2 regions of the Lysinibacillus sp. CNPSo 3705 genome follow, and region 1 is predicted to be linked to the other one. Evidence: a T-box and tRNA genes for the amino acid it is inferred to sense, from the RefSeq annotation. Region 1 holds a T-box; the other holds one or more tRNA genes.

The links. The T-box of region 1 lies ahead of serS (serine--tRNA ligase). A T-box ahead of a tRNA ligase gene usually reads a tRNA of that ligase, here a tRNA-Ser.
Region 2: it encodes a tRNA-Ser, which carries the amino acid that the T-box ahead of serS (serine--tRNA ligase) is inferred to sense. The anticodon was not compared.

What each region holds. Positions count from the first base shown of each region.
Region 1 is NZ_JAQZSD010000066.1:891-20,943, reverse strand. Features, by position in the region: gene arsA (arsenical pump-driving ATPase) at 1-611, opposite strand, end outside; gene arsD (arsenite efflux transporter metallochaperone ArsD) at 614-973, opposite strand; gene arsC (arsenate reductase (thioredoxin)) at 975-1,394, opposite strand; gene arsB (ACR3 family arsenite efflux transporter) at 1,399-2,457, opposite strand; gene PVA17_RS20680 (ArsR/SmtB family transcription factor) at 2,447-2,776, opposite strand; partial or broken gene PVA17_RS20675 (winged helix-turn-helix transcriptional regulator) at 3,004-3,152, shown strand; gene PVA17_RS20670 (alpha/beta fold hydrolase) at 3,603-5,459, opposite strand; gene PVA17_RS20665 (TetR/AcrR family transcriptional regulator) at 5,517-6,083, opposite strand; gene PVA17_RS20660 (HD domain-containing protein) at 7,148-7,786, opposite strand; gene PVA17_RS20655 (succinyl-CoA:acetate CoA-transferase ScpC) at 7,999-9,522, opposite strand; gene PVA17_RS20650 (LysR family transcriptional regulator) at 9,719-10,642, opposite strand; partial or broken gene PVA17_RS20645 (DJ-1/PfpI family protein) at 11,048-11,377, shown strand; gene PVA17_RS20640 (LysE family transporter) at 11,632-12,267, shown strand; gene serS (serine--tRNA ligase) at 12,504-13,784, opposite strand; T-box leader at 13,907-14,122, opposite strand; gene bluB (5,6-dimethylbenzimidazole synthase) at 14,296-14,937, opposite strand; gene PVA17_RS20625 (type 1 glutamine amidotransferase family protein) at 15,160-15,792, opposite strand; gene PVA17_RS20620 (helix-turn-helix transcriptional regulator) at 15,868-16,830, opposite strand; partial or broken gene PVA17_RS20615 (helix-turn-helix domain-containing protein) at 16,892-17,078, opposite strand; partial or broken gene PVA17_RS20610 (acyltransferase family protein) at 18,622-20,053, opposite strand, start outside.
Region 2 is NZ_JAQZSD010000108.1:35-8,394, reverse strand. Features, by position in the region: gene recR (recombination mediator RecR) at 1-431, opposite strand, end outside; gene PVA17_RS23815 (YbaB/EbfC family nucleoid-associated protein) at 443-757, opposite strand; gene dnaX (DNA polymerase III subunit gamma/tau) at 779-2,569, opposite strand; RNA gene ffs (signal recognition particle sRNA large type) at 2,821-3,088, opposite strand; tRNA gene PVA17_RS23800 (tRNA-Ser) at 3,581-3,673, shown strand; gene PVA17_RS23795 (ATP-binding protein) at 3,965-5,227, shown strand; gene PVA17_RS23790 (response regulator) at 5,228-6,106, shown strand; gene PVA17_RS23785 (cation:dicarboxylate symporter family transporter) at 6,198-7,472, shown strand; gene PVA17_RS23780 (RraA family protein) at 7,521-8,147, opposite strand.

The DNA of each region.
Region 1 (20,053 bases):
GTCGTTTGATCGGCGCTTTTTAAACGTTCTACAGCCTCTTTGTAGATTTCACGTTGTGGTTCTAATCCTTTTAATGGACCTAAGCAAGATGTACCAGTAGTGTTATCATCTAAGAATGTAGACCACGCAGAAGGTAGTTGTAATAGACGTAATGTATGCCCTGTTGGAGCTGTGTCAAACACGATTGTATCGAAATTTTCAATCACTGAACGATCCGTTAACAGTGTTGCAAATTCGTTAAATGCTGCAATCTCAACTGTACATGCACCTGAAAGTTGTTCCTCCATGTTTTGAAGAACTACATCAGGCAGTTTCCCACGGTATGGGCCAACCATCTGCTCTTTGTAATGTTGAGCAGCCTGTTCAGGATCTAGATTTAATGCGAATAAATTGTCTATCCCTTTAATTTTTGTAGGCGTATTAGAAAGTGTTTGACCGAAAATATCCTGTAAGTTGGATGCTGGGTCCGTACTAATTAACAGCACCTTTTTTCCCTCACCCGCAATAGCTATTGATAAACTACAAGCAACGGATGTTTTTCCAACGCCCCCTTTCCCTGTAAAAAAGAGGAAAGGGGTGTCCGGAAATTGACTTCTTGTAAAGCGTTCCATTTTTACGCATCTCCTTTTAGTGAGAAGCGAACTTTTGGTTTTTGTAATAGTTCTTCTTCTGAAAGTCCCGACCACTGTGAAAATTGCTCATTAGTAGGGTATTTCCCTTTACAAAGTAATTCTCCATCTATAAACGTTGCAGGAAGGGCATCCATACCTTCTGACATTAGAAGTTGATTGATTGCTTCATTTTCCACAAAAGCATTCGGCTCGCTTGTAAGATTAAAACGCTCAGCTTCTATATCTGTTTTCTTTAAATTATTCATTACAAATGACATGCGTAATAGCTCTGGGTCTATAGATGGTCCACATAAGCCTGTAGAACAGCACATTGCGGGCTCATAAATATGAATTTTTTTCATTTTATTTCAACTCCTCAGCTACAAATTGTTTAATACGTTTTCCAATAGCATCACGTACGTTTTGGAAAACTTCCCACTTCTCTTCTTCTGTACCTGACGCCTTTGCTGGATCTTCAAATCCCCAATGCTCACGACGTACATGAGATGGCGTCATCGGACATTTATCTGCTGCATCTCCACAAAGAGTAACAACTAGTATTGCATTATTTAATGTCTCAAAATCAATTAGATCAGATGTATGATTCGAAATATTAACTCCTACCTCAGCCATAGCTTTGATAGCTTTCGGATTTACACCATGTGCTTCAATACCAGCACTTTTGACTGTCCAATCTGTAGGCAATAATTTTCTTGCCCACCCTTCTGCCATTTGACTACGGCAAGAGTTACCTATACATAAGAAATAAAGTGTGTTTGTCATATTACTATAATTTAATCGTTTTAAAATATTTTTTGTGCCAGCGTAAGGCAACCCACACAAGACCAATGAGAACTGGTACTTCGACAAGTGGACCGATAACAGCCGCAAATGCCACCCCACTATGAAGTCCAAAAACACCTACAGCTACAGCAATTGCTAACTCAAAATTGTTACTAGCGGCTGTAAACGAAAGAGCTGCTGTGACAGGATAAGATGCACCTGCTTTACGAGAAGAAAAGAATGAAACAGCAAACATCACAACAAAGTAAATGAACAATGGGATAGCGATTCGTACTACATCAAGTGGTAGTTCGACTAATTTTTCACCCTTTAAGGCAAACATCATCACAATAGTGAAAAGCAGTGCAATCAAAGTAAGTGGAGAAATCTTAGGTAAGAATTTTTCTTCATACCACTGTTTCCCTTTTGTTTTGATGCCGATCCAACGTGTTAGAATTCCGGCAGCAAATGGTATTCCTAAGTATATAAGGACGCTTTTCGTAATTTCCCACATTGAAATCGATACATTAAAATTATCTAAGCCAAACCAACCAGGTAATACATTTAAGAAAAAATAAGCAAAAATTGAATACGTTAAAATTTGAAAAATAGAATTAAATGCTACTAGACCAGCTACATACTCGCGATCTCCTTGAGCTAAATCATTCCACACGATTACCATTGCAATACAACGAGCTAAACCAATCATAATAAGCCCAGCCATGTACTCTGGATAATCTCGTAAAAAGATGATTGCCAAAAAGAACATTAGGAATGGTCCAAGTAACCAGTTTTGAAAAAGTGATAGTAAAAGCACCTTCCAATCCTTAAATACACGCCACATTTCCTCATACTTAACTTTCGCTAAAGGTGGATACATCATCACAATTAACCCTATGGCAATGGGTATAGATGTTGTACCAACCGACATGGATTCTAATGCTTCACCAATATTGGGCATTGTGATACTTAATAAGATACCTATACCCATAGCAACAAAAATCCAAAGGGTAAGGTAGCGATCTAGAAAAGAAAGCTGTTTAGTTAAGGATTCATTCCTCATTTACATTTCCTCCTACGTGGCAACAGTCGGTTCCACAATCACATCCAATAACAGGTTGAATCTGATCTAAAATACCTCTCATCAAAGGGGTTTGATCCTCCACTAAACGATAATGTTTCCAAGTCCCTACTTTTCGCTCTGTAATAATACCTGCCTCCTTTAATTTTCGAAGATGTTGACTAACTGCTGGTTGTGAAATGCCTAGAACATCCACAAAATCACATACACATACCTCCCCATTTTTCATACATGCAAGTAATTTAATGCGATTCAAGTCAGCTGCTGCTTTTAATTGTTTTTCAATTAGTGTATTTTCCACTTATATGCTCTCCTTATATAATCGTCCTAATCGAATACAGGTGATTAAATTGTTATATAACTATATACTTATATTATGCTTACTGAATGATAATTGCAACAGATTTTCACCCATTTTTTCTAAAAACTTTTGACACTTTAGAGTGTTAAAAGTTTCGTATAAGTTCAAAAATAAATCGTGATTATGTACTAATTAGCAAAGCTGCCACTCTTATGAATAAATTTTATATGAGTGTTGTTGATCCAGTAGTGTTGACCAAAGACTTGCCACATCTAAAAAGCTTGACGTAATTAGGACTAAATGGAATTTTTTAATTATTCGTGATCTCCATATAGAAGGATCAATGCCATTCAGTGAACTATTAAAATCAAAGGAATTAGCCCGAACTCCGTCTTAATACTCTATAGGAAGTTTCCCCCTCGTGTAGTATATACGTCGATATTACAATAAATGAAGTTAGTTCTTCAGGTAAATATGCAACACATGAAGTATATTTAGAAGGTCATGTTGTTGGTAATGAGAAAAAGGAGAGCTCTGCTGTTGTAGATACTTCTGAAGATAATTACTAAATAAAATCTGTTGATATAAACGCGTAATAATTTATAGAACCCCCTTTGAACAGCTAACACAATTTGTTAGCTGTTCTTTTTATTGCACATTTTCTTTCGACTGATCCTCACTTTTAGGTGATTACATTAATAATTGAAATAGAATTTTACTTAGTTATCAGGTGATTTTTACACTTTACAGTCCGATACATTATTAGTCAAAAAATATTTTAAAGACACAACGATCTTACTACCCACTTTTTATTTATCCCACACTCTCATCTGCTAGTACTACTATTTTTTATTACCAAATTAGCCGTTTCAATCGGATGGTTAAGAGGAAAATGATGACCATATGGAACAAAATCAACCTTACCAAGATGCGAAGGAGCAGAATAGCCCCTGTCATAATCCCCCCAAATAATGCGAAGATTATACTTTGTTACTTCATTGAAATCACCTTGATCGATTTTCAATAGTAAACTGTTAAGCTGAACCGTAGTATTTAAAATTCTAGGAGAAGTAAAACTGTTACTTATTTTTTCAATATAATGTTCAGGGATGTTCTCCGTACTTTCAAATAAACCATTACTTAATAAATAACGCTCTATCAAATTAGTAGTTGCCAATTTCAATGTCCATTTGTTCATAAATTGAGGAACATTTATCGATTTAGCATTTTTTTTAGCAACAGGTGGCTGAAGTAAAGTAATTGTATACTTCTTATCTATGTACTTTTGTACTAATGCTTCCAAAAGAATATACGCACCAAATGAATGGCCAATTAGATGGGCACCATTAGTAGCTTTCTCCAATAACTTATTCACTACATTCAAATAGATATTTAAAAGGTTTTTCTCTCGTTTAAAAGGCGAACGTCCCAAACCTGGAAGGTCCATGATCCATACAGGTCGACCTGTTTTTTCATGAAGCTCTTTTCCTAAAGGAAATAAATCCTCTCCATCACTTAATAAACCATGTAATAAAATAAACGGTTTACCCTCTCCTTGTGCTTGGTAAATGGTAGTGTTATTACATAATGTTCGTTTAAATAAATGACTGTGCTGGCCATTTTGATACATCATGCGATAATCCAGATCAGCTATTACGGCTGGGAGAAATTTCATTACATTTGTCTCCTTAAACCAATCTTCTCCCATAATCTTTTTCGCTGAACCATTTGAAAATGTTCGATTTGTAATAAAGTTCAGCCCATCAGCAGGAATATGGGTTATTTTGCTTACGCCACTATTCATAAGTGCTTTCATAAATGGCAATGGGGCAGAAATTTTAGGTGCAGTCATATTCATACTTTCTGACATAGCGTCTAATAATTCTGAAATATTCTGATCATGTTGTTTATCTTCAACAAGTGTATATGTTTGTATAGTTGGTTGCTCCAATCTGAAAACCTGTACAATAAACTTTGCTAGTTCATCGTTTGCAATAAGTGGTAATCTATATTCCTTACCTCCAGGAATCACTGGCAGGAGCCCTTTTCGCATACTCATCACAAGCAAGCCTAAGCCTCCTGTTTGCTCCGTACTCCCTGTTTTACTACTACCAACTACAGTTGGTGGATTAATTACTGAAAGCGGATAACCTACTGTTGATGCCTGCTGACGGATATAAAGATCTGCTAAAAACTTTGTTCTCTCATATGGATTTTTTATTTTCAAAAAATTGTTTCCTTCTTTAAACACATCTATCGCAATCTTGCTATTTTTATCATCAAAGGGACTCATATAGCCTACAACATGAATAAATTGTTGCAATCCCTTCAATTGATGAATATTTTTAGCGAGTTCACTAATATGTTGGGCACCATTCAAAAATATGGAAGCTGCCTCATTGCTTGTCGATTGAATATCCATGGGGCCTCCTGCGTGAATAATCACATCCGTTTTCAATACCAACTCCTTATCTTCAGCACTTAGACCTAAGTCGATTTTCGTCAAATCACCTTCAATAAAGTGCATAACTGCCTCTTTTAAGATGCCTCTTTCTTGATAAATGCGAGTTGCTTTACTTTTCGATCTCACTAATAGAAGAATTGTAACATGCTCTTTGGCTAATTCCTTCACTAATTGCTTTCCAATAAAACCTGTTCCACCAGTTAAAAATACTGTTCTCATATAAATCCTCCTTTTAGTACTATTCAGTACTAATTTGATGTAAAAAAAATGCTTCTTTTATCGAAGCAAGTTAAAAAAATGATCTGCTGTTTTCATGATTACAGTTGCATCCTTCAGTGTTTCTGAAATAAAAAGCGCTCCTTCAAGATTTGTAATAAAAAGAGATGCAACCTCGTCAATATTAATTGTCTTTCTAAATTCACCATTCTCTACCCCTTGTTTAAGTAATAGAGAAACTTTCGTTTGTAATCCTGCAAAAAAAAGACCTATTTTTTCTTTTACTTTTGTGGCATTTGTAGGGCTTTGAATATAAAGCGTAATAAATGGACAGCTCCCCTTATATTCTCTCGTCTGAACTCCTTGTGTTAATTGCTTTAAAAACAGTTGGGTACGATCTTCAACTAATAATTGGTTTTGAGATAGTAAGCCATCAATTGCAGATTGATACATTTCAATCCAATAATCAACGACCCCTTCCAACAATTCTTCCTTATTAGAGAAGTGATAATACACATTAGACTTTGAAACTTTGCTTACACGAACTAATTCATCCATGCTTGTATAAGCAAACCCTTTTTCTAAAAATAATGTTGCAGCTACTTCAATCACACGTTTTTGATTCATTAATTTTCCTCTCGTCATAATTAGTACTGTACAGTACTATGAAAGGTGTTGCAAGTGTTTTTGTTAGTTTAATAAAAAAATTGATCAAAAAAGCTATACTTTAATTGATTTTACTGCTAAATATCAATCTCGTTTTGAACAAAGTTGAACTGAATCCCAAAACTGTTTTGGATGGCTTGTAATTTTTCAGTTTTAACGCTAGGTTCATATATTTTGTAGTCACTAAATTGTTTAGAGGAGATGCTTTTATGCCCATTTCAGTACAGCATATTCGACATGCTACGATTACTGATTGATCCGATGTTGAGGAAGCCGGTAAACTTTCACCTGTCCCTTTTAATGCTGCCATGATGAACTTGTTTTGTATATCGAGATGAAAAAAATTACTCAGTTAATACAGTCACTAGTTATGAATACGATTCACAACTCTTCTTACCTTTTTAAAAGAAAACATCGCTCGGTAAAACTGCCAGAATGATTTATGTTAGATAACTTTAACTATAATATTCGTATTTTACAAGATACATGAAGTGTTCAGCCGATGAGTGAATAGCATTCCCACTCCTTAAATGCGTATATTTAAGATTGTTGAGTGTAATATAATTCGGTTTTCATCTTTTTGTCAGAATTATTTATGAACAATTAGCTTTAACAATATATATAACTTCAATTTATAATTCCCGCAACGGCTTTTTCGCCAGTCTTGGACTGATTGCTTTAACGATGTCTGTTAGTGTTACGCCATTCACAAACTGTGTTTTTTTTGCTATTTGGAAATTGAATTGGTAATTTTTGAATTGATATAATAACTCTCCTTTTCAATTTTTGTTTCCATTTAGGCAAATAAAAATCTATATTTGTCTAGTGAGGATATTAAATAATCTAAAAAGACGCTTTCCATGTTTCCAGGAAAGCGTCTGATTGTTGAACAATGATAATCATCCTAAATTACCCTTATTCCTCTATTGGTCAGAAAAATACGAATTTAAACGTTTAAGAATTCAAAGAATAACCCTGTACAAATGTTTAAACCTTCTACCCTGTTACGCTGCCATTGCGGTTTCTTATTCCGACCATGGTGAATGTAAGATACAATGACAGAAATTCTTATTTTTATATTCTGGTCTAAAATGTTGAACAATATCTTCCTTCATATTACCAAAAGTAGTTTCTGGCTTATGCTTAAAGCCCCCATAAAACGCTGGGATAATTTCTTTCTTGAAATTGTTACGAGGGAAGGCTTTTATAATTTCTTCACGTAAGTGCGCAGGGAATTGTTCAAATCCATCCCCCATCACATCTAAGCCAACACCTGAAAAGAGTAGTCCTACTTCAGTCTCTTTATGTTCTGCAATGCCAGGTGTAGTGTGTAATGCGATTGCATCCCATACTAGACGAATCGATTCATCTGGAATTTGATATTGCTGTAAGAAGCTTCTTGCTGCATTTGCACCGTCCACTTCAAATCGTAAATCTGGGCTACTAAATTTTTCTGTTAAGCCTAAATCATGGAATAATGCACTAACATACAGCAACTCTAAATCATAATTCTGTTTTGCATTTTGGCCGTTGACTGCACCAAATAAAAACACACGATTTGAATGATTCCACAACAAGTCATTTCCATGCTCACGTAAAATATCTACGGCATCTTTCGCCAATTGAGAATCTGGAATTTTAATGCCTGCTATTTCTTGAAACATTATAAAAAACCCCTTTACAATTTGATAGTTCTTATCTTTATGAACTTGTCTCCATTGTAAAGAGAATTTTATCATGCGTCTATCACATCGTTTCTATAATAATAATAGATAAAAACTATAATGTAGTACTTAAAAAATATTTTAATTTAGATTTCAGAAAGAAAATATAAAAAAGGGCTACATATTATATATGCACCCTTTTTTTAGTCTCATTAATTATGTTTTATCTTTTCTTTCTCAATCAACATCGTACCTTTTTCTTTTAAGTTTGTATGGAAAGAGAAAGCTTTTTCAAGAATGTGTGGTGTATGACCGCCCACTTTTTCTTTTGCTTCTTCAAAGTAAGCACGTAATTGTGGTCTATACTTAGGATGTGCGATTTCGATAAGCTTTTCTGCTCTCTTCACTGGTGGAAGTCCACGAAGATCAGCATATCCTTGCTCTGTCACAATTACATCTACATCATGCTCTGTATGGTCAATATGCGATACGAAAGGAACAATTGTTGAGATAGCGCCATCTTTTGCTAGGGAAGACGTTACAAAGATTGTAATTCTAGCATTACGAGCAAAGTCCCCAGATCCACCAATTCCGTTCATCACTTTTGTTCCGCTAACGTGAGTTGAATTTACGTTTCCATAAATATCTACTTCAATTGCAGTGTTAAATGAAATAACGCCTAAACGACGAATAACTTCTGGATGGTTAGAAATTTCCTGAGGTCTGAACAATACTTTCCCTTTGTATTTTTTTAAATCTTCAGCTAGTGATTCAACGCGTTTTTTAGAAAGTGAGAACGATGTACCAGCTGCAAATTTAACTACACCTGCATCGATCAAGTCAAAGATACCATCTTGTAATACTTCAGAAAAAACTTCGATATCTTTAAACTGAGAATGTTTCATACCATTTAGAACTGCATTAGCAACAGACCCTACCCCAGACTGTAATGGAGCTAATGATTCTGTCAATTTTCCAGCTTCTACTTCACCAGCTAAGAATTCTAATAAGTTATTTGCAATTTGCTGTGTTTCTTCATTTGGCTCAAATAACGGTGATGGAATATCAGACTGTTCTGATAAAATAATTCCTTTTACTTTATCTGGATTAACTTTGATTCCAATTTCTCCAATTCGATCTGAAGCTTTGTACAGTGGAATCTCTCTACGCTCACCTTGATTCTCCGGTACAAAGATATCATGAAGGCCTTCGTACGCTTTAGGAGCAGTAGTGTTAAGTTCAATGATAACGTTTTCAGCTTGTTCCACAAAGATGGGTGAATTTCCCACAGAACCAGTTGGAATAATATAACCTTCTTCAGTGATTGCAGCAGCTTCGATAATTGCATAATCAATGTTTCCTAATGACCCTTTTCTTACTTCTTCTGCTGTATGTGATACATGCTGGTCAATATAGTATATCTCACCTGCATTGATTTTCTTACGCATTACAGGGTTAGCTTGGTAAGGAACACGTAAATTAATGATGTCAGCTTCCGCCATTGATTGGTCAGCAGTTGGCCCCAATGAAGCTCCAGTATATAGGTTGATTTTGAAATCTTCTTTCTCGCCACGTTTAGAAAGTGCAAGTGGAAACTCTTTTGGTTCACCGAAAAGTGTAAACCCACTCATTCCAAGATTCATCCCGTCTTCAATCCAAGAAGCTGCTTCCTCAGCCGAAACAATTTTATCTAAAAATTCTTTATTTCTAATGAATTGACTTAAATCTTTTTCCATTAACAATCACCTCATAGTAGTTTTATACCTTGTTTTTAACTTTACAAATTTTTGACATGATATTCATAGACATTGTTGCCAAAAAAACCCCCTTACAATGTCTACTTCTCATCTTCATGAGCTGTCTTGTCTACATTGTAAAGAGGACTCCACTGTTCGTCTATTACATCATTTCTATAATAATGATAGATAAAAACTATAATACAAAATCATACAAAGAATTAATGTCATCTTTCTCTATGTGAAAATGAAGCTTTTCGATTTCACGTACTAGTAACTTTATATATTCACGTGCTGCATAATTAATAAAACAGTTCTTTTTAAACATGAGATAAACTGCCCTTGTCAAGGATGGTTTTTCAATTTGTTGGAAAAATAAATCCTCTGTATCATAAAATTCGTATAATGTACGCGAGATAACACTACGACCAGCACCACTTCGAACTAAATCTAAGATAGATTTAATACTAGACGTTTCAACTATAGGCTCTAATGGCTTACCAATTTCATCGCTGGTCTTATTAAGTACTTTCCTACATTGATGCATACTAGGAAATAAAATAAGAGGGCCATCTAAAACAGAAGAAAATGATACTTTTTGATCTTCACTACTTTGATTACTAATTAGATAAAATTCTTCATCATACAACTTCGTTACTTGCAACAGTTCATTTTGATTAAGTTGAAAACCTATACCAAAATCAGCTCGATTCTCGAGAATGGCCTGTTCTACTTGGTCTGTTGTTTCAATGGACACTTTAATGTTCGGGTATAGCTGGTTAAATTGAATACACAAAGTAGATACCAAATCCGTTATTTCCCCTGGCAACACTGCAATCTTCAATTCCCCGACTTCTACTTTCGAAAAAGCTGCAATTTGAGAAGATATACTTTGAATAGAACTTTGAATGTTCAATGCTTCTTGTTGGACAATTTCACCTACCTTAGTAAGTTCAATTTTCTTGCCAACACGGTTAAATAGTGAATATCCTACTTCCTTTTCAAGCGTCTTAATTTGATGACTTAAAGTGGGTTGTGAGATTCTTAATTTTTCAGCTGCTTTTGTAAAATGTAGTTCTTTACTAACCATTAAAAAATACTCTAAATGCCGTAATTCCATACTACTTCAATCCTTTTTAATGAAATTTTTATCACTTTTGTTAATCAGATAATTTAGTTATTAAGTTATTGTATTTTAAAGTAATAATCCTTTGATGTAAACAATATTAGTGCAGAAATTGGACGGTTTAGTTTTTTAGAGAAACATGTGCATGGTAACCTTCAATAATAATTTCCCTACTCGCTCAGCTCTTCCTAATTCCTTCATTTAAATTTTGCATTTAACTGTAATAATCCCACGATTTTTTTATCCATTTGATCCATAAATTAACCGACCTTTTTTTATAAAATAGAATATCCTAAATTCTTTATATAATAAACCTAAACAATCAAATATCCTTATTAAACTTATTTATCAGCCTTCTATATATGTATAAAATAAGGACATTAGGAGGCGATTTGCGATATGAAAAAGATTTTATTATTATTAGCTGACGGTTTTGAAGCAGTAGAAGCTAGTGTATTTACAGATGTACTAGGTTGGAATAAATGGGAATGAGATGGATCAACCGAGGTTGTAACAGTTGGTCTACCTGTACTTGGAATTTTACTGTAATACCCGAAAAACGTTGATGATATTCAATTAGATGAGTTTGATGCACTAGCTATTCCAGAAGGAGTTGAAGAAGCTGGTTTTTATCGGGATGCATAGAGTAGAGAATTCTTAAATGTTATTCAACATTTTTATGCCAAGCAAAAGCCCATTGCAAGTGAAGTAATGTGGAAAATCGCAATGCTCTGGTTCTATTTTTAAAGCCAGAGAAATAAGGAGAATGGTTTGATGATTACAATACTTATTTAGGAATAACTTAAAATACCTTAACTAGGGTTTGCCAATACCCCTGATTTAGATGGATATGATGCTCCAGATAAAAGAGAACGAAAACAATGCGTAATAACAGAGGATAATGGAATTGATAAAAGGTAAGTGTCCTTTACATGCACAATGTAATGAAAAGAATATTAATTGACTAAAATAGGAGAATTTTAATGATTGCAACACTTTTTACCTATATTTTGTTAGGTTTATCTTTAGCAATACCTGCAGGTGCTATGACTGTCCAAATGGCTAAACTAGGAATGCGGAATGGTTTCATATATGGTTGGTTTGTAGGTATCGGAGGAATGACTATAGATTTATCTTTAATAGTCCTGATTTATCTAGGATTCTCTAGTATATTAACCAATCCATGGGTAAAGACAGTTATGTGGCTACTAGGTTTTGTGTTTTTATTGTTTATTGGAATACAAAGTATTAAAGAAGCAAAGTCAGAAGTGAATATAGAGGGTGAAGATCCTAATAAATCTTTATTAACAGCTTATTTATCTGGTTTCATAATTGCTATATCACCGGCTAATGTTGTATTTTGGATAGGAGTTTTTGGTCCGATTCTAGTTTCTTCATTAGGTAATGCAAGTACATCTACATTTATATTAATAGCTATAGGTATTTTATTAGGTATCTTTATGCATGATATGGTCTTATTAAGCTTTGTCCATTTTACTAGACGTTTTCTAAATCCAACCTTTATTAAATGGGTATCTATATTTGCCGCAATAGTACTATTCGGATTTAGTGGTTATTTTGGTTACGAGTTTATAAAACAAGTAATTACTTTTATCTAGGTCTGTTAAAAGTGGTAAATGTAGCATTACCGAATTAACAAAAGATAGGAAAAAGGAAATTCGAAAAGCACTCTTAGAAAATTGTCCCATACGTTCCGATTTTTAGAGTACGATCTCCTTTTACCCAAAATACTACAACTGTTTACACTACCAGATAATATTAAAAGTATCTGTAAATCAATAAAAGGCAATACAATTACCTGTAAAGGATATCTAAAATAGCTTTTACTCGTTATTTATTTTGGTGCAATTACTTCTTTACCACCCATGTATGGTCTTAAAACTTCAGGAATTACTACGCTTCCATCAGCTTGTTGGTAGTTTTCTAAAATAGCAGCAACTGTACGTCCAATCGCAAGACCTGAACCGTTTAATGTATGAACATATTCTGGTTTTGCATTTGACTCACGACGGAAGCGGATATTCGCTCGTCGTGCTTGGAAATCCTCAAAGTTAGAGCAAGAAGAAATTTCACGGTACATGTTTTGTGCAGGAATCCAAACTTCTAAATCATATTTCTTCGCTGCAGTAAATCCTAAATCTGCAGTACACATTTTTAGTTTACGATATGGTAAGCCTAGTAATTGCAGTATTTTTTCAGCATGACCTGTTAACAACTCTAGCTGTTCATAGGACTCCTCTGGTTTTACAAAGCGTACTAATTCTACTTTGTTGAATTGGTGCTGACGGATTAAACCACGTGTATCACGACCCGCAGAGCCTGCCTCTGAACGGAAGCACGCACTATAGGAAGCAAAGCCTTGTGGTAAAGCCTCAGCCAGTAAAATTTCATCACGATAGAAGTTTGTTACAGGTACCTCTGCCGTTGGAATCATGAAATAATCTGTTTCCTCTAATTTAAAAACATCTTCTTCAAATTTAGGAAGATTTCCAGTACCCGTCAAGCTATCACGATTAACGATGACAGGTGGTAGCATTTCCTCATAACCATGCTCCTCTGCATGTAAATCCATCATAAATGTCATTAATGCACGTTCTAAACGAGCTCCAAGGCCGCGGTAGAATAAGAAACGGCTACCTGTTACTTTTGTACCTCGTTCAAAGTCCACAATCTTCAAATCTGTAGCAAGATCCCAATGTGCTTTAATGTCAAAATCAAATGTTGGAATTTCCCCCCAAGTATATTCTTCTACATTATCGTCTTCTGTTGTCCCTACTGGTACAGATTCGTGTGGAATGTTTGGCAAGCGCATCATCATATCTTTAAAGTGCTCTTCAACATCATTTAGTTGAACATCTAGCTCTTTAATTTCATCACCTACTTGACGCATACGAACAATAACTTCATCTGCATTTTCCTTGTTGCGTTTCATAATTGAAATTTGTTCAGATACTTTATTTCGTTCTGCTTTTAATTCTTCTGTTTTAGCAATTAACGCACGACGCTTTGCATCTAAATTCTCAAAGTCATCAAAGTTGCCTAAATCTTCATTACGTGTTAATAGCATTTCTTTAATTTCCGCGAAATTATCGCGTACACGTTTAATATCTAACATCGTCATACCTCCAATAGTTTAATGACATTGCATCCATTAAGTCTTTGCGTAATTACGTTGCAAGCTAAACTCCAATAGCTCCGTTTTGAATAAAAATAAACACAAAAAAGCCCCCATCCCTAAAAAGGGACGAGAGCTACCCGCGTTGCCACCCTAATTGATTAGGCATATACCTAATCCACTTATTTCATAACGGCATTTCAGCCGGCTACAGCCTACTTCATTCACTTCGACTGTGCAACTCCAGGACGGATTCACAAGTGTTTCTATCAGCTTCCACCAACCGCTGACTCTCTAAAAGAAACGTGCTTGCTACTACTTCCCATCATCATGTTCAGTTATTTAAAATTTAACCATACTGTACTATATGAAAACAGATTTTGCAAGCCATACCATAGGATACAAAATATTCTAGAATTCTTGAATCACAGGTTAATTCCGGATGCACAAAAGAATTGCCTATGCAATTCAACATTTTTCAAGGAACACATCCTGATAGATTAATAAGTCTTTAGTTTTGCCCCCATTTATTTTCGAAAATAAGATGTTCTAAAGAACGCCTTTTTTCCCAATTAGCTAACTCCAAAATAGGTTTCTCTGGGTAATCATTAGTATAACCAATTGATATAAGAGCAATAGGATCAATGTGTGGTGGTATTTCTAAAATGTCTCTAATGTCATTCTTTTTATAAAAACTTACCCACCCCATCGCAAGTCCTTCAGCACAAGCTGCTAGCCACATATTTTGAATAGCACAGGCTGTTGATAAAATATCTGTTTCAGGAATTGAATTTCGTCCTAATACATGTGAACCTCCTCTTGTAGGGTCACATGTAACACAAATAGTTAAAGGAGCTTCTTTTAAACCCTCAATTTTTAAATCAAGGAATTTCATTTGTTTTTCCCCATCATAATGAATAGCTAATGCTCGCCTTTCTTTTTCGGCTGCCCAAGCCAATTTTTCTTTAATTTCATCAGTGGAAATCAAAATAAAGTTCCAAGGTTGCATAAATCCTACTGAAGGTGCATGATGAGCTGCATTTAATATTCTATGTATAATGTTTTCAGGGATGGGAGTTGACAAAAAACTTCGAATATCTCTCCTATTATAAATCACTTTATAAATAGACTCTTTTTCTTCATTAGAAAACATAAATTTCTCCCCTTTCTTTTACAAAAATATTTATTTTTAATATTAACTGATTTTTCATTATTCCGCCACAATATTTGAAGGAAAATGCATAATTACAAAATTAAGGGATTTTTCAATACTCCATAAGCTTTTTTAGTTATATTCAAAAACCATGCTTTGACATTGTCTAGAGCATGGTAATTATTTAAACTAATATAAATCTGCTAAGTTGATTTTTTTAGCTCATCTATTTAATGAATTCATTAACTGGAAAAAGTATTCAGGTTTGTGGGTCTTATTTAGGTTATACCATGAATGTAATGTATCTGGTGCAAATACATCTAATTTTTTCAGTACTTCCTTCGCAAATTGCAGAGGAGCTATTCCTGATGCAGTAACTAAATTCGCATCAGATACCGCAGATCCCAACTCATAGAACTTTTCTCCTTTATAGTTAGGACATACCATTTTAGTGTATTCTAAATTATTACTTGTATGCTTTCTAGTATCTAAGTATCCCATATTCGCAAGGGCCACAGTTGCCCCACAAATTGCAGCAACAATAGTGCCAAGCTTTAAAGCTTCGCCAATTCTTTCCAAAATAGGTTGATGAATTTCTTCACTCCAAGTAGTCCCTCCAGGTAAGACTAAAAGATCTTTACTCTCAAGCGTACATTCATCAAGAGAAATATCTGGTTTTATGCTCAGTCCTCCCATCGTAGTAATCATTTCTTTATTAGCTCCTACTGTAATTACTTTTAAAGGTGCTATTTCTTTTTTGAAATATCTTCCTGTGTTTAGTTCGGCAATCAAATATCCATATTCCCAGTCTGACATTGTATTAAATACATAAAGATACACTTTTTTTGTTTGCATTCAATAACGCTCCAATCTCAATTAATATAGCCTATTATATGATAACTTCACTGACAGCTAACGTCAGTGAAGTTATCATACTTGATGAAATTGTATTAATTCCGACAAAACTTCAATAAGTCTTTTCTTTAGACTTATTGGCTCAATAACTTGAATAGCTTTACCATACGGTAAAAGTAAATAAGGTACATATGTATGTATAATATCCTTTTCAAGAAGAAATACTGCTTGATTTGAAGTCCGTTCTTGTAAATAATGTCCTAAAAACCAATGTTGGCAAAGATCCCCCAACGTCCCTGTATTCCCATTAATAACTAAAAAAGTAATCCCTTCTTTATCTTCTATAGTTGGAAGGAGGTTTTTCATAAAAAAGTCACGTGCTGAAAAATTTTCTGGCCGGTTAAACGTATTTTCGGTTAGCATTAGACTTTCAATTCGATCTACTCTAAAACTACGAATATCATTCCTAAGATGACAAAATCCAATCACATACCACTTATTATTCCAATAGATAATTCTATACGGATCGACCAATCTATAATTTAATTGCTTTTCTCCACTTTTATGGTAAAGAATTTTTACTGAGTACCCGTCAGCTACGGCCTGCTCCAACTCCTTCAAAAAAGGTTCTGTAGAGAGTGAACTTAATCGACTTATTACTTCAAGACTAGTTAAATGTTGATTTATCTTTGTTTCTTGCTCTTGATTTGAGTACTTACTTAGTTTTGAAATGGCCCTATTTAGTGCTTCACCTCCATAATATCCGGCTTCTTCTGCAAAAACAGCAGCGTGAAATAGTGAAGTTTGCTCCTCAAAATCAAAAAAAAGAGGAGCTTCAATAAAATTATTTAATAAAGTATATCCACCGTTATGTCCTGTGTCTGAAATTATAGGTACACCACTTGTTGAAAGTGTATCAATATAACGATAAACAGTCCTTATATTAATCTCTAACTTTTCTGCAATTTGTTTTGCAGTAATTTTTTCACCTGAACGAAGCATCCATAGAATTGCTAACATATTGTCAATTTTAGGCATATAATTCCACCTCTATAAGGAATATTTTCTATTTTATATTTCCGATTTTTGGTATAACTCATCAACTGTTCCTTTCCGATAGCTTTCTATATAATGAGACCCTAGACATATTTGTAATTTCACAAATGTCATTTCTCCCTCTTTATAAAGCTTTACTGCATGATTTTAATGGTACTTCTTTAATCGGCCTTTAAACTTTCCTTCTTTCTTAGCAGTTCAATCCTTTCACGCTGCCGCATACGGATAAGATATGTTTAAATAGCTTAGCAACAACAGGTCTGAACTCGTTTCATTAACCTAGGAATAAGTTGATTTGGTAAATGAAACAATTCGAATAGACGGAAAAGAACGGATATTGTCCCTTCATCTACACTTAATTCCGCTTCTGGCATCCTATAAAGCTTCTATAAGATCCTATCAAATTTATCCAACAGAATCTGTTTTTCTAAATAAAAATCGTAAAACATTAAATCCGCGGGGTTAACATTTAGAAGTAACGTTAACATTGTATAACTTAGGGATTTCCCTTTTCTATTAGGTTGTAATCATATCATATATGGATTATAGTCCTTTAATAAAAAATAAAGTTTAGTTCTGCAAACTTAGAAAGATAACTTTAAATATAATATTCGTGTTTTAAGTAATTTGAGAAGTGTACAGACGATGGACGAATCGCACTTTCACTAATTTAATACGAATGTTCGGTTAATCTATTGCAAAATAGTTCGTTTAAATCTAAAACAGGTGATATTTTTACCGTACTAGTTACACGTAGCATAGTTATGGGTATGTCAACTAAAGAAGATGGACTTATGTATGGTCAATTCCATACAGCGAAAGCTCAACTGGGCGTTAAACTACTATGTCTTAATTAGACTAAAGGTTGGTTAGTTCCCTACCGTTAACATGTTAATTAATCCTGACAAACCTTCTCTCCAATTAAAACTGTTGTTATTCCATAATAATTTCATGCCAGCTTACTATTGCACATTTTGTTTTTTCCACTAACCTACCCCGCTACTTTAATAAAAAACGACTCCCTAGTAAAGAAACTATAAGACTTATATGTAGGTCAAACTGCAATACCCCAACATAAATTATTTATCGATTATGTATTTTCACATGGATTAACAAATAATCATTAGTAATTTTTGGTAGAGTGGGTATGGAGATGCTTTATGTATTGGCGTATTGTTCCTTTACGAAAATAAAATTTGAGACCATCAATAATGGTGATCTTTTCTTTATCTCCGAATAATATTTCCCTATGTTACGAGTACCCTAACGTGAAATATTGGTTGCATAAAGAAAAACCAGGATGGATATCTCCATGCTGGTTAAATCTAACTTTTGGGGTTCACTACATTAATGGACGGACTCTATGCTTTAATTTAAGTAAATATATACTTCTACAGTATTATATTCTTCTAAATATACAAAGTCCCGTCTTTCTACGTTATAAAATGCATTTCCTAATCCTACTTTATCACCTACATTAGGTAATACAGGTATCGTATTTTCAATTTTATTAATCACATGACCTTTGCCGTTTGCATTGCAATATATTATAGTTAACTTCTTCAGAAGAAATCACTCTCCCTCTGATTTATCATATGTAGATAAATTCAATAATACTTATGCGATAAAACTAAAAAGTTCATTATTAATAATAAATTTAAAAAAGGTCACTCATTTAAAAACAATGAGTGACCTTTCAAAAACCTACTATATATCAAGAGATATATTAATATAAAAGTTCTCTACTAAAAAATTGAGCACTATATATAGTAGCTATGCCAATTTATTAGTCCCGTTATTTATTGATTGCTGAATTAAGCCGGTAAGGGTTTTAACCCCTTTTGGTACTAAATGAACGCCGTCTGGTTCAAAATATTCCGGATGATTAATCGCTGCGGCATGCCAATCAATCAATGTGATATTATCGTACATTTGTGCTTTTTCATACAATGCATCATTTACATTTCTTTCCCATGAACGTGGTACTCGTGTATTCACTAAATAAATATTGGCGTTCGAGAAAGCTCCAAGAAGTGTCTCAATTTGCTTATCAGTAAAGTAACCGTTTGTGCCAAGCTGAATTATAACAGCCTTGTCTGATTGATTGAAACTAGCGTAATTTGGTACCAACTTAACAGCTTGATGGACTTGTCGCCCGATTTTTGCATCTATTGTTATGTTAGGGTATATTTCTTGCAAGCTTGAAGCAACATCTATCATTAGTGAATCTCCAATAGCTAGTATACCCTTGTAAGTTTTTTTAATAGAAACAGCATCTGAAACATTATCTTCCTTTTGGACCTTATTAGTTGTTTCAATTGCTTCTTTATTATCTTCTTTAGAAGAATCTTTCTCAGCTATTTCTAAATTCTTAACAGGTTCCTTACTGTTAGTAGACTGTTCTTCCCCATTTATTTTGATATCGGTCGGATGATCCTTCATTGAATCCTTTTGTGTTTCTCCACCCATACCTACGATTCCAGTAATAAACGCTACTAGGAATAAAGAAATAAGTATAGTTGATATTTTATTTGTTAAAGTAATACTTCCCCATTTTTTCAGATTAAACACAAAATATTTACGATAAAATGATCGGAATCCTTGTTTACGAATTGGCGATTCAATAAAACGATAAGATAGTTCTGCGATTACCAGTATAAGTACTAGTTGTAAGCCTACACGCCAATTGGCAGGATTCCCAATTTCATGTATTGGAGTACCCAGCACTATAATTGGATAATGCCAAAGATAAATTCCATAGGATCTTGAGCCAAGCCAACATAGAGGTTTCCAAGAGAGTAGTTTTCCTAAATAACTAGCTGGATGACAAACACAGGCTATTAATATAGCTGCATTAATGCAGAAAAAAACATCCCCCCTCTGTATAGGAAAGCTTGATATTCATCAACAAAAATAATACATAAAATAATGATACTAAAAGAAATCACACTTATAGAGTTTAGTGTATTGACATTTTTATTTGATAATTTTTTTGATGTAAGTTTTTTCATAGGCCAAACGAAAGCTAACCAACAGCCTATTAATAACTCAAATGACCGAGTATCTGTCCCATAATATACTCTACTTGGGTCTTGCCCTGGTTGATATAGCACACTCATTAACACTGCGGAGCTTAAAGCCGCAATAAAAACGAAAATCGATAATTTACTTTGCTTTTTAAAAACATAAAGCCCAATAATCAATA
Region 2 (8,360 bases), on a different contig from region 1:
TTCGTAGCTAAAATAAGTTCTTGAACATTCTCATCTTGCAAACGAACTAGTAGGGACGCGACATTTATATCCTCTGGACCAATACCATCCATAGGTGAAATAGCTCCCTGCAATACATGATACATACCATTGAAATCGCGCATTTTTTCCATCGCAATTACATCTTTTGTATCTTGGACAACACAAATAATAGAATGATTTCTTTGTTTGTCTGTACAAATATGACATGGATCTACATCAGTTATGTTGCCACATACGGAACAGTAGCTTAAATTTCGCTTCGCATCAATTAATGCCTTTGAAAAGGATAAAACGTCATCCTCTTTCATTGTTAACACAAAAAACGCCAGACGAGCCGCGGTTTTCGGCCCGATACCTGGCAATTTCATAAAACTATCAATCAGTTTCGATATTGGTTCTGGGTAGTACATTTATTTACCTCCTAGAACGGAAGATTCATGCCTTGAGTGAATTTACCCATTGTTGCATTCGTTTTTTCATCTACTTTTTTCAGTGCTTCATTTGTAGCAACAACGATTAAATCTTGTAGCATTTCGATATCGTCTGGATCTACTACTGATGGATCAAGATTTACTTCTACAATTTCACGTTGACCAGTTACAGTTACTTTCACCATACCGCCACCAGCTGCACCTTCAAATTGCTCTGCATTTAAAGCCTCTTGAGCCTCCATCATTTCCTTTTGCATTTTTTGCATTTTTTTCATCATACCTTGCATATTTCCCATTCCACGCATAAACATATTCCTCCTAAATGATTAATCTTCAACAATCTCAATAAAATCTTTACCAAACAGCTTTTCCGCTTCCGTTACAAGTGGATCTTGTGACGCAAGTGGTTGAGCATCATCGATAAACGGCCCTTCCGACATATCTACCGGAGGTGGTTCTAATAATTCCATTTCATGATCAGTTTCATCCTGAGAAGATTTTTTCTGCTGCTGTAAGCCATGATCACGAATAAACTCTTCACGTAATTTTAACCAAGCCTCTTCTGGCGTACAAAGCATTTCGTACATAGTACCAGTTTGCCCTGCAATTAATTGTGTGAATTGAGCTTTTAGGGATTGATTATCAGCAACCATTTGACAATGAATATCATACTTGAATTTTAACACAAAAGCACTTGAAGATGCCGCAACAGGTTCAGCCTCTGCCAAAAGAGCTGATTGAGATTTTTGCATTTGACTTAATGCCTGTGCCCAAACTGATTTAATACGTTGCACATCTTGCTTTGTAGCATCCTTTAGTATCTCTTGAATACGGCCTGTTGGTGCTTTATAGCCATTCGGACTTTTTGCTCGCGGGCGCTGTTCTTTTGGTGTTTGCGCCGTTTGCATAGGAGCACCAGCTTGTAATTGAGCTGATAGTTGTTGCACCATCTGCTCAAGCGCCACAATTTTTTGGGCGAGCTCCGGGCTCATAGCTACCTCGCCTGAAGTGGTAGTCTGACCAACTGCACCACCCGAAAACTGCACCATTTTAAGTAATGCTGTTTCCAAATAAATCTTAGTATGGTGGGAGAATCGCATTTCTTGCTGTGTTTTGGCTAAAATATCAATGTAGCCATATAGCAAATCCGGTGCAAAATCATGCGCTAATGTAAACACTCGCTCCTCTGGTGATACTAGTTCTAATAATTCGGCCAAATCTTCACTTGTTTGCAGTAATAATAAATCTCGGAAAAATGTAATTAAGTCCTCAGAAAGGCGAAGAGGATCTTTCCCATCCGCAATAAGTTGTTCTAATAACGCAAGCATTTGCGCGACATCTTTTACTTTAAGAGCTTCTGCTAACTCATAGAAAACTTCCTGACTAATAGAACCTGTCACAAGCAATGTATCCTCAAGCTTCAACTTTTCTCCACTAAAGGATACAACCTGATCTAATAGGCTTAAAGCATCACGCATACCACCCGCTGCTGATTGTGCGATTACCTTTAAACCTTGTTCCTCAAACGGTAACTCAATATCTTCTAATACAACTTTCATGCGCTCAATAATATCACTGGTCGAAAGACGCTTGAAATCAAAGCGCTGACATCGCGAAATAATCGTTGCGGGCAATTTATGAGGCTCTGTCGTTGCTAAAATAAATACAGCATGTGAAGGTGGTTCTTCTAACGTCTTTAAAAGGGCATTGAAAGCACTTGTAGAAAGCATATGCACTTCATCAATGATATACACTTTAAATCTGCTACTCGCAGGAGCAAATCGAACTTTCTCAATGATGTCTCGTATTTCTTCAACGCGTGAATTAGACGCCGCGTCAAATTCAATAACATCTGGGTGAGAACCGTCTGTAATGCTTAAACAAGTAGCACATTCATTACAAGGCTCTTTTGATGGTGCATGCTCACAATTTAAAGCTTTTGCAAAAATTTTAGCTGTACTTGTTTTCCCGGTACCACGTGGGCCAGAAAATAAATAAGCATGTGTTGTTTTATTCGCTAGGAGAGCATTTTGTAGCGTTCTTTTGACATGTGCTTGACCAGACATTTCTCGGAATGATTGCGGTCGATACACACGATAAAATGCTTGATACGTCAATGGATTCCTCTCCTCTTCTTTATTATATAGAATAGTTCTATTATAGCATTTACCTCATTATTTATAAAATAGTGTCATCGTTTTTCTAAAGCTTCGGGACAATTCTTTCACTTTCTGTAGGTCCGCCGTACAATTTATAACTTTCTTAAACGTGTTGGTGATTAACCTTCCATCCCTAAAAATATTATAAAATCATAAAAAAAACGCATCCGCCTTTTATAGACGGATACGTTTGAATTGGCAATTTAATGCCGTGCACCTTTCTTCGACAGCCGCACATAAGCGTTACTCTTGTCGTTAGCTCAGATTAGGCAACCCCGCGGCACATGAATAAGACCACTTAATGCTGCTTCCTTCCGGACCTGACATGGTTCATGGGTATCCATTGCGCAGGACCCAATCGTCAACACTACGTGCAAAAGGCAGACCAAACAATACGGACAGCCTCTAAAAAGGAATTCAGTCTCGCTAGAGCGGATTGCGAGTTACAGGACACCGCTACCTTCCCACCTAGCACGGCAATAACTAGTATACTGACTGTTTTCATAAATTGCAACTTAATATGCATAATATTTGTTTGGAACATTCTGTCTGCATTGTAAATAAGAAATTATTAATCCGTTATGCCTCGGCATAATTGTAGCTGTTTACCTTGCTTTCACGCCAATAAACAATGCCTCTGGAATTGGCTTTGTACTTAGATCTGCATGAGGGCCGACACGATGTCGGTCATTTCGGTAATGCCATAGGACGTGGCGTTTTTATCGATCCAGATCAGTTAGCTTTATTTCACGGATGCGATAATTTAAGCTAATATCCTATAAGAACTACATTACGATTCTATGATAGCCATTGAAAAGTGACTTAGTACCGCATTCATTTCCCTTCTATAAAGTTGAGCGACTTCTGTATCTAAAGAAAAAAGTTAAAAAAAATAAAAAATCTGTTGACTTAAATTTTGAAATATGATAAATTAAATCTTGTCGATAAGACAACGTAACAAAACAATATGGAGGTATACCCAAGTCTGGCTGAAGGGATCGGTCTTGAAAACCGACAGGCGGGTAACACCGCGCGGGGGTTCGAATCCCTCTACCTCCTCCATTTTTAAAATACCGACTACGAATGTAGCCGTTTTTTTTGCTTGAAAATTATAGTAACATTTATTAGATGCCACTTCCACTTAGGTTGTGGTATTTTTTTATTGTAAATTAAGATGTTATAACTATGAAAAAATCTATAGCATTATTTCATCTAGACCAATGCACTTTCATTCAAAAACTACTTTTCGCCCAACGCAATATGAAAAGTAGTGGTACAATTACATTTTATTTCAAACACGCAAACGAGCTTTTTAGCATAATGCTCGTTAATATTATTAGGGAGGATTTTTTTATGCACTCGAAGTTTTACATATCTCGTGCTTCCCTCACTTGGGTTTTAACAATCGCTCTGTTAACTGCTATTGGTAGTGAAATTAAAATAATGCCTTTCGCTGATACACCTTTTCGTTTCGGATTAGGAAGTATTATTTTCTTTTTGTGTACTCTACTAAGACCTACACCGATCATTTTTGCTGGATTTACTACGAGTATCGTGACAACCATTTTTCGAGTTATCATTAATTACACTTTACATGATGTTCCAGTAGCCGATAGTTTACTAATACATTTACCTGCCGCCGCCTTTTATATAATGTTTGCAGTATGCCTACAAATTCTAAGCATTCATCAATATAGAGAAAAACCATTATTGCTTGGATTGCTAGTTGCATTTAGTGAAGTATTCAGTAATTTAGTGGAACAACTATTTCGTTTTTTTATAAATTCTTATACGTTTTTATTTCTTCATGATTTACTTATTTTATTAGCAGTTGCTTTATTACGTAGCTTTTTTGTTGTTGGTATTTATAGTTCTATTTTAATTGCTGAGCAAAAAAAACGTGTTCAAGAAATGCTTACGATCGGCTCAGATTTATATGTTGAGGCACTTTATTTAAAAAAATCGATGAACGATATAGAAGCCATAACAATCAATGGGTTTGAATTATATCGACAATTAAAATCGCTAGGTTATCATGCAGAAAGTTTACAGGCACTTCATATTGCCCAGGAAATTCATGAAGTGAAGAAGGATTCACAACGCATTTATGCAGGTATTTCTAAAATTGTTGGTGAAAAGAGCTTTGGCTCCCTTAGATTGTCAGAATTATTACATTATATCGAAGATGGGAACAGTAAGTACGCTAATTTTCTCGGGAAAGAAATTGAAATTAACCTAAATATTGAAATCGATTTTCAAACGAAGGAACATATTGCATTACTTGCACTTTTGAATAATTTAACAGCTAATGCTATAGAAGCAATTGAAAATCAAGGTATCATTTCTATTGCCATTCAACAGCAACAGGATGATACTGTAATAACAGTATGTGATAACGGGAAGGGCATTCCACAAAATAATCTCTCTATTATTTTTGAACCTGGATACACTACAAAATACAATGTAGACGGTGTCGCAGCAACAGGTATTGGTCTTTCACATGTTGCTGAATTAGTAAATAAATTAAATGGCTCAATAACCGTTGAATCAAATACTCAAAACACGATGTTTAAAATTACAGTTCCTACGCAAACTATTCAAACGGGAGAGACTTAAATGAGGTATTTTATTGTAGATGATGATCGCGCAAGTCGGGTCATGTTAAAACAAATTATTGAAGATAGTGGCTTAGGCACAGTTATTGGTGAAGCACGTAATGGTGAGGACGCCATTCCACAAATTTTAATGACACAACCTGAATTTGTGTTGATTGATTTACTCATGCCCAAGCTTGATGGAATAGCAACAGTCGAACACCTTATTCAAAATCGTTTTGAAGGACAATTTGTCATGATTTCTCAAGTTGTGAATAAGGAAATGGTTGGTGAGGCATATAAGCAAGGTATAGATTTCTTTATTCATAAACCGATAAACCGTATTGAGGTTGAAAATGTTTTACGTAAAACAACTGAACAATTTCGCCTAAAAAATTCATTGCTTATTATCCGCCAATCCCTTACAAATATTGATCTAAGTGAACAAATAAATCATAAAGCAACGTCACGCGATCATATTCAATCTATCTTAAATGATATGGGTATCGTTGGTGAGATTGGAAGCGAAGATATTATAGCTATCATTGAAACATTACTTGCGCATCAGCACAAAATTGCACCACTTCCACCATTAAAGGAGCTTTATGAGGAGGTTGCAGTTGTCACAAAGGCTACACCAGATGAAATTTTGAAGGAAAGTAAAGCCATTGAACAGCGGGTGCGCCGTACTATATTAGCAGCGATGATAAATCTCGCCAATTTAGGTGTCGTAGATTATACCAACTCCGAATTTGAATATTATGCACCTCGATACTTTGACTTTAAAGAAATTCGTCATCTGATGACGCAGATAGAAGATCACGGAAATCGTAAAGCAAAGGTTAATATTAAGAAGTTTATTCAGGTGTTATATTCAGACATTTTAACTAAAGTAAATTAATTTTCTCGGATTTTGTCGGATTTCATAAGTCCTCTGTATTATTAAAGTAAGGCAAGTCCTAAAAATTTTAATATTAGGAGGTACTAAGGTTTTGAAGAAGAAATTTAGAATCAGTTTAGCCACTCAAATTTTAGTCGGTTTGATTTTAGGGATTATTATTGGTGGTATTTTTTACGGAAACCCCAAAATTGAAACATATCTACAACCTTTAGGTGATATTTTCCTTCATCTAATTAAAATGATTGTTGTACCGATTATTATTTCAACTTTAATCGTTGGTGTTGCTGGTACTGGAGATATGAAACAGCTTGGACGATTAGGCGGAAAATCGCTTATTTACTTCGAGATTATTACAACAGTAGCAATTGTCATTGGTTTACTTTCCGCAAACTTATTCCAACCAGGCGCGGGTATAAACATGAACGAGCTCTCTCAAGGAGATATTTCAAAATACGTTGCCACTACAGAAGAAGTACAGCATGAGGGACCATTTGATATTATTGTAGGCATTGTACCAACAAATATCGTTCAGGCAATGTCTGAAGGTAATATGCTTGCGATCATCTTCTTCTCAGTTATTTTTGGTTTAGGGGTTGCTGCCATTGGCGAACGAGGAAGACCAGTATTAGACTTCTTCCAAGGGGTAGCAGATACGATGTTCTGGGTAACTAACCTCGTAATGAAATTCGCTCCAATTGGGGTATTTGGTTTAATTGGTGTAACCGTTTCCAAATATGGATTCGCTTCCCTAATACCACTTGGTAAACTCGCTATACTTGTTTATGCAACAATGCTATTCTTTATCTTTGTCGTTCTTGGTCTTGTGGCCAAATTTACAGGTATCAGTATCTTCTTCTTAATTAAAGTACTAAAAGATGAGCTGATTTTAGCGTTCTCAACAGCAAGTTCTGAAGCTGTGTTACCGCGAATTATGATGAAAATGGAGAAACTAGGTGCTCCTAAGGATATCGTATCCTTTGTTATTCCAACCGGTTATTCCTTTAACTTAGATGGTTCTACACTGTACCAAGCTATTGCTGCATTATTTATTGCTCAAATGTACGGTATTCACCTAAGCATTGGTGAACAAATTACGTTAATGCTTGTATTAATGGTTACATCTAAAGGGATTGCAGGTGTTCCAGGAGTATCATTCGTTGTGCTTCTAGCAACATTAGGTACTGTCGGCATTCCAATTGAAGGTTTAGCATTTATCGCAGGTATCGATCGTATTCTCGATATGGGACGTACAGTCGTTAACGTAATTGGTAACTCACTTGCATCTTTAGTTATGGCGAAATGGGAAGGCCGTTTCGATTCAGAGAAAATGAAAAATTACTTTAATGAAAATAAAAATTTAGCATAAAAATTAAAAAAATCCTCACGATGTATGGATGGCATCGTGAGGGTTTTTTTATTTTTGATCACTTAATACTTTATCTAAATAGTTAATAATAGATTCTTTTCCATTTGCAAGTGCCTCTTGAGCACGTACGTCATCTTTTTCAAGCTTTACCTCAGCGGCTGCCACAATACGCTCTGCATCTTCCAGTGGCACGACAACGACACCGTCCACATCCCCAATAATATAATCACCGGGGCGAACAGAAACGCCTCCAATAGCAATAGGAACATTTACTTGGCCACCGCCGTTTTTATTGCCAGCTGCTACCGTTGTGCCCAGTGAAAATACGGGAAAGTCTAGTTCACGAATAGCTGCCATATCACGAATAACACCATCAACGACAAAGCCCTGTACACCTATACCCTTCGCTAATGAAAGGACAAAATCACCAGCAACTGCACGATTGGTATTCCCTTTAGCGTCAATTACTAAAATATCCCCTTCTTGAGCAGCTCGAATGGCTTCCAAAACTGCACCATTTTCACCATCTGGTAAGCGTACTGTTACCGCACGGCCAGCTATTTTAAAATGATCTGCTAACGGTTTAATATCACTGCGTAAATTCGTATGTCCTCCTGTCGCATCTGAAACTACAGTCGTTGGCAAATGCTTAAAACTTACTTCCACCTTTGTCATCTATAACACCCCTATTATAATTTACGAAAGCTTTACACAATTATTGTAAATAAAACTCATCTACTATTTCAATAAATTTCAGAAAATTACGTAATTTATGTTGCTACTAGCATTAATAATTGTTAAAAAGATCCATAGTTTTTGATTAAAAATACTTTTGCCTACAGGAGAAAATTGTATAAATGTATTTATAGTAAGGTACACATAAACTTA